One region of the Actinomadura monticuli genome, then DNA from elsewhere that is predicted to be linked to it. Evidence: predicted binding sites of a transcription regulator. Region 1 holds the regulator's gene; each other region holds the start of a gene.
The links. The regulator HrcA, encoded in region 1, represses chaperone genes, less so after heat shock. The targets are predictions, from matches to a motif close to TTGGCACTCTCNNNNNGAGAGTGCCAA.

Region 1 (4,460 bases):
ATACGGCGCGCGGAATGACCGCGCTACGCAACGTCCTGGAGCAGTTCTCATGACCACCGACCCCCACGACGAGCACGGCGAGATCCTCCGCCGCGCCCTGCACGCGGAGGCGGACTCGGTCAACCCCGCGGGCGACGGCCTGGAGCGCATCCGGGCCCGCATAGCCGACGGCCGCGGCCGCAGGCTCGGTCTCGGCCGGTTCGGTCCCGCCCGGTTCGGGTTGGACCGGTTCGCCGTCAACTGGGCGCGGCCCGTCCTCGCCGTGGCCGCCGCCGTGGTGATCGCCGCGCTCGGCGTGACGGCGCCGCAGACCATCCACCTGATCCAGCAGACGGTCGGCAACAACGGGCCGTCCGGCGGCGGTCAGAACGACAGCGACGGCGACCGCACCGACGCCCAGGGCAACCCGGAGTTCCCCGACCCGTCGTCGCCGGGGAGCAGCGTGTCCGGTTCCTCGTCGGCCTCCTCGCCGGGGAGCCCGAGTTCCACGCCGGGGCTGTCGTCCTGCCGCATCCCGCCGCCGGCGGGCGCGGTCTCCGCCTCGCCCGGCGCGACCGACTCGCCGACCCCGGCGACCACGCCGTGCCCGAGCGAGACGCCGACCACGGCGCCGACCTCGCCGCCGGTGACGACGCCGACCTCGCCGCCGACCTCGGACAAGCCCACCGACACGCCCACGCAGGCGCCGACGAGCGAGCCCGCGAACACGACGGAGCAGGGCGCGGCGACCACGCCCTGACGCTAGCCCGCCCGCGGCCCGGTCACCAGCGTCCGGTGGCGGCCAGCAGGACGCTGGCCGCCGCCACCCCGGCCGTCGACGTGCGCAGCACGGTCGGGCCGAGCCTGGCGGGACGCCCGCCCGCCGCGGCGAACCGGTCGAGCTCCGCGTCCGTGATCCCGCCCTCCGGGCCGACGACGAGGACGATGTCCCCCTCCGCGGGCGGCCGGACGGCGCTCAGCGGCGCCTCGGCCCCCTCGTGCAGGACCAACGCGAGGGACGCCGCGGCGATCCGCGCGGCGACGTCCTCGGTGGACGCCAGGTCCGGAATTTCGGGCAGCCGGCCGCGCCGCGCCTGCTTGCCCGCCTCCCGCGCCGTCGCGCGCCAGCGGCCGAGGGCCTTGTCGCGGCGCTCCGGGCGCCACCGGGTGACGCAGCGGTCCGCCGCCCACGGGACGATCATGTCCACGCCGGCCTCGGTCATGACCTCGACGGCCAGTTCGCCCCGGTCGCCCTTCGGGAGGGCCTGGACGACCACGAGGCGCGGCGCCGGCGGCGGCTCCCGGTGCCGGGCCAGCACGTCCAGCGTCAGGGACGCGCGGTCGGCGGCGGTGACGACGCACTCGGCCAGCAGGCCCGCGCCGTCGGTCAGGTCGACGCGCTCGCCGGGCCGCAGCCGCCGCACGGCCGCCGCGTGCCGCCCTTCGGGCCCGTCGAGGACGACCGTGTCCCGCTCCAGCGCGTCCGTCCCGGCGAGGAACACCGGCGGGCTCATGTGGGGCCTCCGCCTCTCAATGGTGGGAGTCGCCGCGATGCTGGGGGTCGCCGCGGCGGCCTTCCCGGTAGGCCGCCGCCACGGCGCTTCAGTGCTGGTTGAAGACGTCCTTGATGCGGGAGAACATGCCGTTGCGCTGCCCGGGCGCGAACTTGCCGGGCGGGCGCTCCTCGCCGCGCAGGACCGCGAGGCGGCGGAGCAACTCCTCCTGCTCCTCGTCCAGCCGGCCCGGCGTCTCCACGTTCACGTGGATCATCAGGTCGCCGCGGCCGCTCTCGTTGAGGTGCCGGACGCCCCGGTTGTAGAGCGTGATGACCTGCCCGGACTGCGTACCGGGCTTGATGTCGACGCTCTCGGCCGCGTCCAGCGTCTCGATGGTCACGCTGGTGCCGAGCGCCGCCGCGGTCATCGGGATCTCGACCGTGCAGTGCAGGTCGTCGCCCTCCCGCTCGAAGATCGGGTGCGGCTTCTCGACGATCTCCAGGAACAGGTCGCCGGGCGGGCCGCCGCCCGGGCCGACCTCGCCCTCGCCGGCGAGCTGGATGTGGATGCCGTTCTCCACCCCGGCCGGGATCTTGACCTTGACGGTGCGCCGGGTGCGGACCCGGCCGTCGCCGGAGCACTCGGTGCACGGGTTGCGGATCACCGACCCGAACCCGCCGCACGCCGGGCACGGCCGGGCCGTCATGACCTGGCCGAGGAACGAGCGCTGCACCTGCTGCACCTCGCCGCGCCCGTGGCACGTCTCGCACGTCTCCGGATGGGTGCCGGGCGCGCAGCCCGACCCCTCGCAGGCGCCGCAGGCGACCGCGGTGTCGATGGACAGCTCGCGGGTCGTGCCGAACGCGGTCTCGCCGAGGTCGAGCTCGACCCGCAGCGTCGCGTTGCGCCCGCGCCGCGCCCGCGACCGCGGGCCGCGCGAGGTCGCCGTCCCGAAGAAGGCGTCCATGATGTCGCTGAACGGGAACCCGGCGCCGCCGAACCCGCCGGCGCCCGCGCCGGCCCCGGACGCGAACGGGTCCGCGCCGAGGTCGTACATCTCCCGCTTCTTGGGGTCGGAGAGCACCTCGTACGCCTGGGTGATCTCCTTGAACTTCTCCTGGGTCTCCGGATCCGGGTTGACGTCCGGGTGGAGTTCCCGTGCGAGCCGGCGGTAGGCCTTCTTCACCTCGTCGGCGCTGGCGTCGCGCCGGACGCCCAGGGTCGCGTAGTAGTCGTTCGCCACTTTCACGACCCCGCCAGGATCTGTCCCACGTAGCGTGCCACTGCCCGTACCGCTCCCATCGTGCTGGGGTAATCCATGCGTGTAGGCCCGAGCACTCCTAGCCGGGCCAAGGTGAGGTCGCCCACCCCGTAGTCCGCGGCGACGACCGAGGTCGATCGGAGCCCCAGGTCGGGGTTCTCGGTGCCGATCCGCACCGTAACTGTAGAGGAGTCTCCCGTCTCGCCGAGCAGCCGCATGAGGACGACCTGCTCCTCAAGGGCCACCAGCACCTCCCGCAGGCTCTGCGAGAAGTCCACGGCGGCGAGGTTGGCCGCGCCGGCGAAGACGATCTTCTCCTCGTGGTTCTCGACGAGCGTCTCCAGCAGGACCGACAGCACCGCCGCCGCGACCGGCCGGTCGTCCGCCCCCACCTTCTCGGGGAGGTCGGCGAGCGCGGCCGGCACGTCGCCGAGGCCGAGTCCGTCCAGGCATGTGTTGAGCAACGCCCGCAGGTGGCCGATCGATTCCTCGGAGACCGTGCCGGGCGTATCGATGACCCGCTGCTCCACCCGCCCGGTGTTGGTGATCAGGACGAGCAGCAGCCGCCCCTCGGCGACCGGGACCAGCTCGACGTGCCGCACCGACGAGCGGGTCAGCGACGGGTACTGGACCACGGCGACCTGCCGGGTGAGCTGCGCGAGCAGCCGCACGGTGCGCCCGACGACGTCGTCGAGGTCGTAGGCCCCGGACAGGAACGTCTCGATCGCGCGCCGCTCGGCGACCGACAGCGGCTTGATCGTGGACAGCCGGTCGACGAACAGCCGGTAGCCCTTGTCGGTGGGGACGCGGCCCGCGCTGGTGTGCGGCTGGGCGATGTAGCCCTGCTCCTCCAGCACCGCCATGTCGTTGCGGATGGTGGCGGGCGACACCCCGAGGTTGTGCCGGTCCGCCAGGGCCTTCGACCCCACCGGCTCGTTGGTGGAGACGAAGTCCTCGACGATGGCGCGCAGGACCGCGAGCTTGCGGTCGTCCAGCACGGCGTCACCTCCCTCGTCCGGCCGGGCCCCTGCCGCTGGCACTCATTGCTCCTGAGTGCCAAGTGTACGGCCCCCGGAGCCCCGGTCGGAGGGCCCGCGCACTCCCCGCCGGGCTGCGCGATCCTATCCGTATCGGACGCGGGCGCCACGCCGAGGGACGAGGGGCGACGCCGCGCGGGCGTCCCGGCGGGTTAATGTGCGGACCCGTGCGCAGTAAGGACTACGGAAACGACGTGCTCGCCGGCGACTGGCGCAGGCCCCGCAAAGGCCAGATTCCCGAGGTTCCGGCGGAACCCGGCCTGGTCGCGGAGGATCCGGACAGCGGGTTCTGCGGCGCGGTGGTCGGCTGCGACAAGTTCGGCGTCACCCTGGAGGACCGGTTCGGCAAGCGGCGCGTGTTCCCGCTCACCAAGTCGGGCTTCCTCATCGACGGCGAGCCGGTGACGCTGGTCAGGCCGGGCGCCGCGCCGGCGGGGCCGGCGCGGTCGGCGTCCGGCTCCCTCGCCGTCCGGGGGCTGCGCGCCCAGGTGGCCAAGGAGAGCCGCATCTACGTGGAGGGCGTCCACGACGCCGAGCTGGTCGAGAAGATCTGGGGCCACGACCTGCGCGTCGAGGGCGTCGTCGTGGAGTACCTCGAAGGCGTGGACGACCTGCCCGCCATCGTCGAGGAGTTCGGCCCGGACGAGGAGCGCCGCCTCGGCGTCCTCGTCGACCACCTGGTGGAAG
Region 2 (4,460 bases), on a different contig from region 1:
GCGATGGCATCCGGCAGATTCGTCCACTCGACTCGGGGATAGCGGAAGAGTGGGTGCGTGAGACGGACGAGCCAGAACTGCGCGGCGTATCGGCCTCCAAGCATCGCGACGGGCCGTGGTGGAGCGTCGGCGTCGCGGTCATGGAATTCGCCCGCGCGGAACCTCTCGAATCCGAACTGCGCTGCCGCATCGCCGAAGCGCTGACAGCCGTCACCGGCGTCACCGGCGTCGAGGAGGAAGACCGGGAAGTGTGGGCGGTCTTCGGTGACCCGGAAGGCAACGCCCTGGTCGAAGCGGTGGCGCAGGTGGTAGACGCCCTAGCCGACCAAACCCGGGCTTTGTAGGATTCCGCCGCCGGGTGACGGTTTTGTGGGGCCGGTTATCGTCGTCGGCGGGCTTCCCATTCACGGAGGCCCTGACGGCCGCAGCGCGGCTCGTCTTCGGTGGCCTCCGCATCCTCGCCGGTTGCCCGGCATGGCTCCACATGTTCGACCTCCTGACTGTCCGCGCAGCTCAGAACGTCCCTCCCCGGCTGGCGGTGATCCTCGCCGACGCGGCCGGGCATGGCCGCGCTCCGGCTCGGCGCAGGCGTCCTCGGCGACTGGACGTCCGTCGGTAAAGCCGCTCGGCGGTGACTGCGGGCCGGCTGTGGACCGTCCCACGGCGACCCCCGAACCTCAGGGCTCAAGCATCGTGCACCCGGGATGCCAATGTCCGTAAATGTTGTTGGTCACCCGCAAAGAGCGCTCGATCCCATTACGTGAATATGCGATTCGCTGCCCTGATCTTGTAGAGCCCTATCGCCGCTCTTTGGTTTGCAGTCAGTTCTGTCCTGGAAGAGTGAGGCGTGGGTGCCCAGTCGGGTCCCGGCAGTTCACACAGGAAGGAAGGGCATGAATCGAATCGCGCGAGCTGTGACGGTCACCGGCATCGCGATGGGAGCCGCCGTACTGGCGGCTCCTTCTGCGATGGCGGACATTCACATCTATGCCGTCGACAAGGCGAACATCGGGCATTACGGGCCTACCTATGTCAGCGAAAGCGGACCGGGTAACCTGAACTTCAGCAGTGTCACCGGCTCGCCGCACGCCTCGCCGAAGGTCGGGAACGAGTCGATCAAGGTCGACGACATCAACACCAGCCTCAAGGGCGGCAAGGGCAACACCGTCGCCAACGAGGTCGAGGGCTCGGAGCAGGACGCCGGCGAGGGCGCCGACGCCGCCGAGAGCTCCGCGACCGCCGAGGCCGCGGAGCAGGGCGAGACCGCCGAGGCCGCCGAGCAGGGCGAGGCCGCGGAGGCCGCCGAGCAGGGCATGGCCGAGCAGGCGTCCGCTGAGGGCGTCCAGCAGAACACGCTGGAGGCGCAGCAGCAGGCTCCGCAGCAGCAGGAGGCCGCTCAGCAGGAGGCTGCTCCGCAGCAGGAGGCCGCCCAGCAGCAGGAGGCTCAGCAGCAGGCCGCTCCGCAGCAGGAAGCCGCTCCGCAGCAGGAAGCCGCTCCGCAGCAGGAAGCCGCTCCGCAGCAGGAGGCGGCGCAGCAGGAGGAGGCCGCTCCGCAGCAGAGCAACCAGCGAGTCGCGAACGGCAAGGACGGGCACCACGGCAAGGTCAAGTTCGCCCAGTGGGTGAAGCACTCGAACATCGGGCACAACGGCCACACGCTCGTCGGCGAGTCCGGCCCGGGCAACCTGAACTTCAGCAGCGTGACGGGCTCGCCCTACGCCTCGCCGAAGGTCGGGAACGGGTCGGTCAAGGTCGACGACATCAACACCAGCCTCAAGGGCGGCAAGGGCAACACCGTCGTCAACGAGGTCGAGGGCTCGGAGCAGGACGAGGTCGAGGGTGCCACCGCCGCCCAGATGGGCGCCCAGTAGCAGCCCGCCGAGCATCCGCGAATAGTTCGGTTTCACCAGGGTGGTAGTCCCAAGAACAAGCCCATCGGCCGCTCCCGACGAACGCGAGTCCGGAGCGGCCGATGTGTGTGTCCACCCCGGAAACCTGCCTCGCCCCGGTGCGCGGGTTCCGCGGATGGCGGTGGACGGGCACGCAGGGTGGAGTGCGGCGACACACCGGTGAGAGGTTCTGACGGGATTCCGTCGCAGGTGGGAATGGGTCTGGACAGGGAGATGAACCTTCCCCTGGTCAGGATGTGTGGCGCTTGCACTCGGCAGGGTAGAGTGCTAAAAAACGGTTGGCACTCTACTGTGGAGAGTGACAGCTTCACAGTCTGGGTCGGGGCGATGAGGCCTCAGTCCGGCGGCGGAATGGCAGTCGTCGGCGGGGGCCGTCCGTCGCGGGCGTCGGCTCGATCCTTTTAAGCCACCTTGTTCCGGGAGGACTGGAGCCTATGGCTGCAAAGATGATCGCGTTCGACGAGGAGGCCCGCCGCGGTCTCGAGCGCGGCATGAACCAGCTGGCCGATGCAGTAAAGGTGACCCTTGGTCCCAAGGGTCGCAACGTCGTGCTGGAGAAGAAGTGGGGCGCCCCCACGATCACCAACGACGGTGTGTCGATCGCCAAGGAGATCGAGCTCGAGGACCCGTGGGAGAAGATCGGCGCGGAGCTCGTCAAGGAGGTCGCCAAGAAGACCGACGACGTCGCGGGTGACGGCACCACCACCGCCACCGTGCTGGCCCAGGCGCTCGTGCGCGAGGGTCTGCGCAACGTGGCGGCGGGCGCGAACCCGATGTCGCTGAAGCGCGGCATCGAGGCCGCGGTCGAGCGGGTCAGCGAGGAGCTGTCCAAGCTCGCCAAGGACGTGGAGACCAAGGAGCAGATCGCCTCGACGGCGTCCATCTCCGCGGGCGACCCGCAGATCGGCGAGATGATCGCCGAGGCGATGGACAAGGTCGGCAAGGAAGGCGTCATCACGGTCGAGGAGAGCCAGACCTTCGGTCTGGAGCTCGAGCTCACCGAGGGGATGCGCTTCGACAAGGGCTACATCTCGCACTACTTCGTGACCGACCCCGAGCGGATGGAGGCGACCCTCGAGGACCCGTACATCCTGATCGTTCAGGGCAAGGCGTCGGCCAACAAGGACCTGCTGCCCGTCCTCGAGGGCGTCATGCAGTCCGGCAAGCCGCTGCTGATCATCGCGGAGGACGTCGAGGGCGAGGCCCTGGCCACCCTGGTCGTCAACAAGATCCGCGGGATCTTCAAGTCCGTGGCCGTGAAGGCGCCGGGCTTCGGCGACCGCCGCAAGGCCATGCTGGGCGACATCGCCACGCTGACCGGCGGCCAGGTCATCAGCGAGGACGTGGGTCTCAAGCTGGAGAACACCACGACCGACATGCTGGGCCGCGCCCGCAAGGTCGTCATCACCAAGGACGAGACCACCATCGTGGACGGCGCCGGTGACGCCAACGAGATCGCGGGACGGGTCAACCAGATCCGCACCGAGATCGACAACACCGACTCCGACTACGACCGCGAGAAGCTCCAGGAGCGCCTGGCCAAGCTCGCGGGCGGTGTCGCGGTCATCAAGGCCGGCGCCGCGACGGAGGTCGAGCTCAAGGAGCGCAAGCACCGCATCGAGGACGCCGTCCGCAACGCCAAGGCCGCGGTCGAGGAGGGCATCGTCCCCGGCGGCGGCGTGGCGCTGCTGCAGGCCGGCACCAAGGCGTTCGACAAGCTGGAGCTCGCGGGCGACGAGGCCACCGGTGCCAACATCGTCAAGCGCGCTCTGGAGGAGCCGCTGAAGCAGATCGCGGTGAACGCCGGTCTCGAGGGCGGCGTCGTGGTGGAGCGGGTTCGCAACCTTACCCCGGGTGAGGGCCTGAACGCCGCCACCGGCGACTACGTCAACATGTTCGAGTCGGGCATTCTCGACCCGGCCAAGGTGACCCGGTCCGCGCTGCAGAACGCCTCGTCGATCGCCGCGCTGTTCCTGACCACCGAGGCCGTCATCGCCGAGAAGCCGGAGAAGAACCCGGCCCCGGCGGGCGACCCGTCCGGCGGCATGGGCGGCATGGACTTCTGAGCGAGTCCTCGGCCCGAACGGGCATGTAGAGGGGGCGGTCCCACGGGGCCGCCCCCTCTTGGTCGTATGAACCGGCGTTCGAACGTTTGCGTCCGACTCCTGAATTTCCCCGGATCCGGAAGGTTCAGGATGAGCGACGAACTGCCCCGACTGCTGGTCGACCCGCCGTGGGAGCGGGAAGCCCGCGCCTACCGGGAGGCCGCGGCGGCCGCGAAGGACGGGGCCGTGCTCGTTCCCGGGCTCGAACCGCCGGTGGAGCGGAGCCTCGCGTGGGAGCCGGGCGAACGCGAGCAGTGGCTGATGTCCCTCCCCGACAGGCCCTACCTCACCCGCGATCTGCGGCATGTCTTCGAGGCGGACGGCTGGGCCGGGGTCGCCCGGGAGTTCGAGCAGGGGCGCGTCACGTACGGTCCGGCGGTGAACTCCCTGTTCGGGCTTGCGCCCGAGGAGATCGCCCGGCCGCTGCTCGCCGACTGGCGGCCCG
Region 3 (4,460 bases), on a different contig from region 1:
AGGGGGCCGCGCTCCGTCAAGCGATCGACTCCTCTCTGGCCATCGCCCGGAGCCGGGCCAGCGCCCGGTGCTGCGCGACCCGCACCGCGCCCGCGGACATGCCGAGCACGTTGCCGGTCTCCTCGGCCGACAGCCCCGCGACGACCCGCAGCAGCACCAGTTCGCGCTGGTGCTCGGGCAGCCGGGTCAGCAGGTCGCGGGCGCGCTGGGCCTCGATGTAGCGGACCACCGTCTCCTCGGGGCCGGGACGGTCGTCGGGGCCGTCCGGCAGGTCCTCGGTGGGCACGGCCGCGCGGACCGCGCTGCGCAGCGCGTCCGCGATCTTGTGCGCGGCGATGCCGAAGACGAAGGAGGCGAAGGGGCGGCCCATGTCCCGGTAGCGGGGCAGCGCCGACAGCACGGCGATGCAGACCTCCTGCGCCACGTCGTCGGCGATGTGGTACTGCCCGGAGACCCGTCCGAGCCGGGCCCGGCAGTACCGGACGATCATCGGGCGCACCTCGGCGATGAGGATCTCGATCGCGCCCGGGTCGCCCTGGACGGCGAGGTTCGTCAGCTCCTTGAGGTCGCCGTCGCCCGCGTCCCCCGCACGCGGTGCGCGCGCCCCGCGGCCGGTGTCGCGGGGCGATGGAGGCGCCGACCCTCCCGAGGGTTCGGCAGCGCGCGCGGTCATGGTCCCGGCGTAGCATCCCTCGGTCACGTCAAGCATGATGCCCAGCACCGCCGGGCGTGTCTGCCCCGTCCATGACAACGGAATGGTCACAGTGCTGGAGCGAACCTGGTGAAACTACACCGTGCGCTCAATTCACTGCCACGTGTCACGAAATCTTCACTGCCCCATCAAGCGGCAAATAACTCATTAACCGACAAATGACAAGACCCCCGCCCGGAGGGACGGGGGTCTGCCGATGCGGCGTCCGGACGGCTCAGTGGCCGTGCCCGTGGCCGTGGCCGTGACCGCCGGCGGCCTCCTCGGCCTCCTCCGGCTTGTCGACGACGAGCACCTCGGTGGTGAGCAGCATGCCCGCGATCGAGGCGGCGTTGGTGACCGCGGAGCGGGTCACCTTCACCGGGTCGATGACGCCCTGGGCGATCAGGTCGCCGTACTCGCCGGTCGCGGCGTTGTAGCCCTGACCGGCCTTCAGCGCCTGCACCTTGGAGACGACGACGTAGCCCTCCTGGCCGGCGTTCTCGGAGATCCAGCGCAGCGGCTCGTTGAGCGCGCGGCGGACGGCGTCCGCGCCGGTGGCCTCGTCGCCGGACAGGCCGAGGGCGTCGAAGCCCTCCTTGGCCACGTGCACCAGCGCGCTGCCGCCGCCGGAGACGATGCCCTCCTCGATCGCCGCGCGGGTCGCCGAGATGGCGTCCTCCAGGCGGTGCTTCTTCTCCTTCAGCTCCACCTCGGTGGCGGCGCCGACGCGCAGCACGCAGACGCCGCCGGCCAGCTTGGCCAGCCGCTCCTGCAGCTTCTCGCGGTCCCAGTCGGAGTCGGAGTTCTCGATCTCGACCTTGATCTGGTTGACGCGCGCGTTGATCTCGTCCGCGGAGCCCTCGCCGTCGACGATGGTGGTGGCGTCCTTGGTGACGGTGATCCGGCGGGCGCGGCCGAGGTCCTCCAGCCCGATGGAGTCGAGCTTGAGGCCGATGGCCTCGCTGACGACCTGGCCGCCGGTCAGGGTGGCCATGTCGCCCAGCATCGCCTTGCGGCGGTCGCCGAAGCCCGGCGCCTTCACCGCGACGGACGTGAACGTCCCGCGGATCTTGTTGGCGACGAGCAGCGCCAGGGCCTCGCCCTCGACGTCCTCGGCCACCACGAGCAGCGGCTTCTTGGTCTGCGCGACCTTCTCGGCCAGCGGCAGGAACTCCTGCACGTTGGAGATCTTGCCGTCCACGATGAGGACGTAGGCGTCCTCCAGGACGGCCTCCATGCGCTCGAGGTCGGTGACCATGTGCGGCGAGAGGTAGCCCTTGTCGAACTGGAGGCCCTCGGTGAACTCCAGCTCCAGGCCCATGGTGTGGGCCTCCTCGACGGTGATGACGCCGTCCTTGCCGACCTTCTCGAACGCCTCGGCGATCAGCTCGCCGATCTGCGCGTCCTGTGCGGAGATGGTGGCGACGTGCGCGATCTCGCCCTTCTCCACGATCTCGCGGGCCGTCTTCAGCAGCTGGTCGGACACGTACTGCGCGGCCGCGTCGATGCCGCGCTTCAGCGCGAGCGGGGACGCGCCGGCCGCCACGTTGCGGGTGCCCTCGCGGACCAGCGCCTGGGCGAGCACGGTCGCCGTGGTGGTGCCGTCGCCCGCGATGTCGTTGGTCTTGGTCGCCACTTCCTTGGCGAGCTGGGCCCCGAGGTTCTCGTAGGGGTCCTCCAGCTCCACCTCGCGGGCGATGGTGACGCCGTCGTTGGTGATCGTCGGCGCGCCGAACTTCTTGTCGATGACGACGTTGCGGCCGCGCGGGCCGATCGTCACCTTGACGGCGTCCGCGAGAGCGTTGACGCCGCGCTCAAGAGCCCGGCGAGCGTCCTCCTCGAACTCCAGGATCTTCGCCATGCGGATACTCCTCTTTTACGCGATCCGCCCCGGCAGCCCCGCCGAAGGCGGCGCCGACCGGGGCGGGTGCATCACGTCTCGGTGATTACTTCTCGATGACCGCGAGCACGTCGCGGGCCGAGAGCACGAGGTAGTCCTCGTTGTTGTACTTGACCTCGGTACCGCCGTACTTGCTGTAGAGCACGACCTCGCCGACCTTGACGTCGACGGGGACGCGCTCGCCCTTGTCGTCGACGCGACCCGGGCCAACGGCAAGGACGGTGCCCTCCTGGGGCTTCTCCTTGGCGGTGTCCGGAATCACCAGGCCCGACGCGGTGGTGGTCTCGGCCTCAAGCGGCTGGACGACGATGCGGTCCTCAAGCGGCTTGAGAACAACCTTGGTGGCGGTCGTCACGATCTGACCTCCCCTTCGATTGGTCCTCGGCCGGCCACGGATGACCGGCCAGCACATGTGACAGAAGAGGCGACCCTGGACCGGCCTGCCGTCGCGGGTGCCAGACCGACCTTGTCGCTGTTGTTGGCACTCTCGCTAGGAGAGTGCCAGTCATGGAGACTATGCCGTGCCCGGGAGCCCGTCAACACGGACACGGAGGCGCCCGGCACTGTTCACCGGCGGCTAATTTCACCCTATGGACATCGCGTCGTTCCGCGCCCTGCGGACCCCCTCCGGCCAGGCGGTCCTCGGCGAGGCCGCCGCCGCGGACGTGAGCGGGGACGGCCTGCTCGCCGCGGCGACGCGGCTGCGCGAACGGCACGACCCCGTATTGGTGGCGGCGGCGCTCACGCAGGTGCGTCTGCGGGAACGGGCGCGCGCCAAGTTCGGCGCGGACGCCGAGCGCATGTACTTCACCCAGGCGGGCCTTGAGCAGTCCACCCGCGCGAGCGTGGCGGCGCACCGCGCTCGACGGTTCGCCGCCCATCTGGACGGTGCGCGGGTGCTGGAACTCGGATGCGGGATAGGCGCCGACCTTCTCGCGCGGGGGCGCGCGGGCCTCGCCGGCGAAGGGGTGGAACTCGACCCGTTGACGGCTGACGTGGCGCAGGCGAACGTGACCGCTTTCGGACTGGACGCCTCCGTACGCGTCGCGGACGCCACCAAGACCCCGCCGGACGGGTTCGACGCGGTGTTCGCCGACCCCGGACGCCGTACGGCGCGCGGCAGGGTCTTCGACCCCCGTTCCTACGAGCCGCCGCTCGACGTCGTCCTGGCCAGTGCCGGGAAAGTGCCCGCCGCGTGCGTGAAGGTGGCGCCCGGCATCCCGCATGAGACCGTTCCGGACGGCGCGGAGGCCGAGTGGGTGTCGGTCCACGGCGACGTCAAGGAGGCGGCCCTCTGGCTCGGGTCGCTCGCGGGGGACGTGGGGCGCCGGGCCACGCTGCTCTCGTCCGACACCGATCCGGAGGTCTGGACGCTGACCCCGCAGGGCTTGGACGACCCGGACGTGCGCGCGTGGGGCCGGTACCTGTACGAGCCAGACGGAGCGGTCATCCGCGCCCATCTGGTGGGCGAGGTGGCAGAGATGGTGGGCGGCGGGCTCGCGGACCCGCGGATCGCGTACGTCACGTCCGACCGGTATTGCCCGACCCCGTTCGCGTCCGCGTACGAGGTCGAGGACGTCCTGCCGTTCTCGGTGAAGCGCCTGCGCGCGGAGCTCCGGCGTCGCGGGATCGGGGTGCTGACCGTCAAGAAGCGCGGCTCGGCCGTCGACGTCGACCGGCTCCGGCGCGATCTCGGGTTCGGCGGGCGCCGGGCCGGGCACGGCGGCGGCGAGCTGACCCTGGTCGTCACGCGCGTCGGACGGGACCCGGTCGCGCTGCTCACCCGTCCCGTCCCGGCGCCCTAATGGGAGCTGCCGGGGTTGCTGATCGGGCAGACTCGGTGCCTGGTAGCCGCTGGTGAGTGAGCAC

Region 2: a site for HrcA is predicted at 2,189-2,215, ahead of groL (chaperonin GroEL). Genes of this name have one in related genera too.
Region 3: a site for HrcA is predicted at 3,070-3,096, ahead of groES (co-chaperone GroES). Genes of this name have one in related genera too.

The regions. Positions count from the first base shown of each region.
Region 1 is NZ_JAXCEI010000004.1:180,815-185,274, forward strand. Features, by position in the region: gene SM611_RS10010 (SigE family RNA polymerase sigma factor) at 1-53, shown strand, start outside; gene SM611_RS10015 (hypothetical protein) at 50-739, shown strand; gene SM611_RS10020 (16S rRNA (uracil(1498)-N(3))-methyltransferase) at 762-1,493, opposite strand; gene dnaJ (molecular chaperone DnaJ) at 1,582-2,718, opposite strand; gene hrcA (heat-inducible transcriptional repressor HrcA) at 2,721-3,734, opposite strand; gene SM611_RS10035 (DUF3097 domain-containing protein) at 3,941-4,460, shown strand, end outside.
Region 2 is NZ_JAXCEI010000001.1:290,604-295,063, reverse strand. Features, by position in the region: gene SM611_RS01390 (hypothetical protein) at 1-344, shown strand, start outside; gene SM611_RS01385 (hypothetical protein) at 894-1,871, shown strand; gene groL (chaperonin GroEL) at 2,345-3,976, shown strand; partial or broken gene SM611_RS01375 (DUF4132 domain-containing protein) at 4,043-4,460, shown strand, end outside.
Region 3 is NZ_JAXCEI010000017.1:133,149-137,608, forward strand. Features, by position in the region: gene SM611_RS30690 (hypothetical protein) at 1-20, opposite strand, end outside; gene SM611_RS30695 (sigma-70 family RNA polymerase sigma factor) at 17-709, opposite strand; gene groL (chaperonin GroEL) at 927-2,552, opposite strand; gene groES (co-chaperone GroES) at 2,638-2,946, opposite strand; gene SM611_RS30710 (class I SAM-dependent methyltransferase) at 3,182-4,396, shown strand.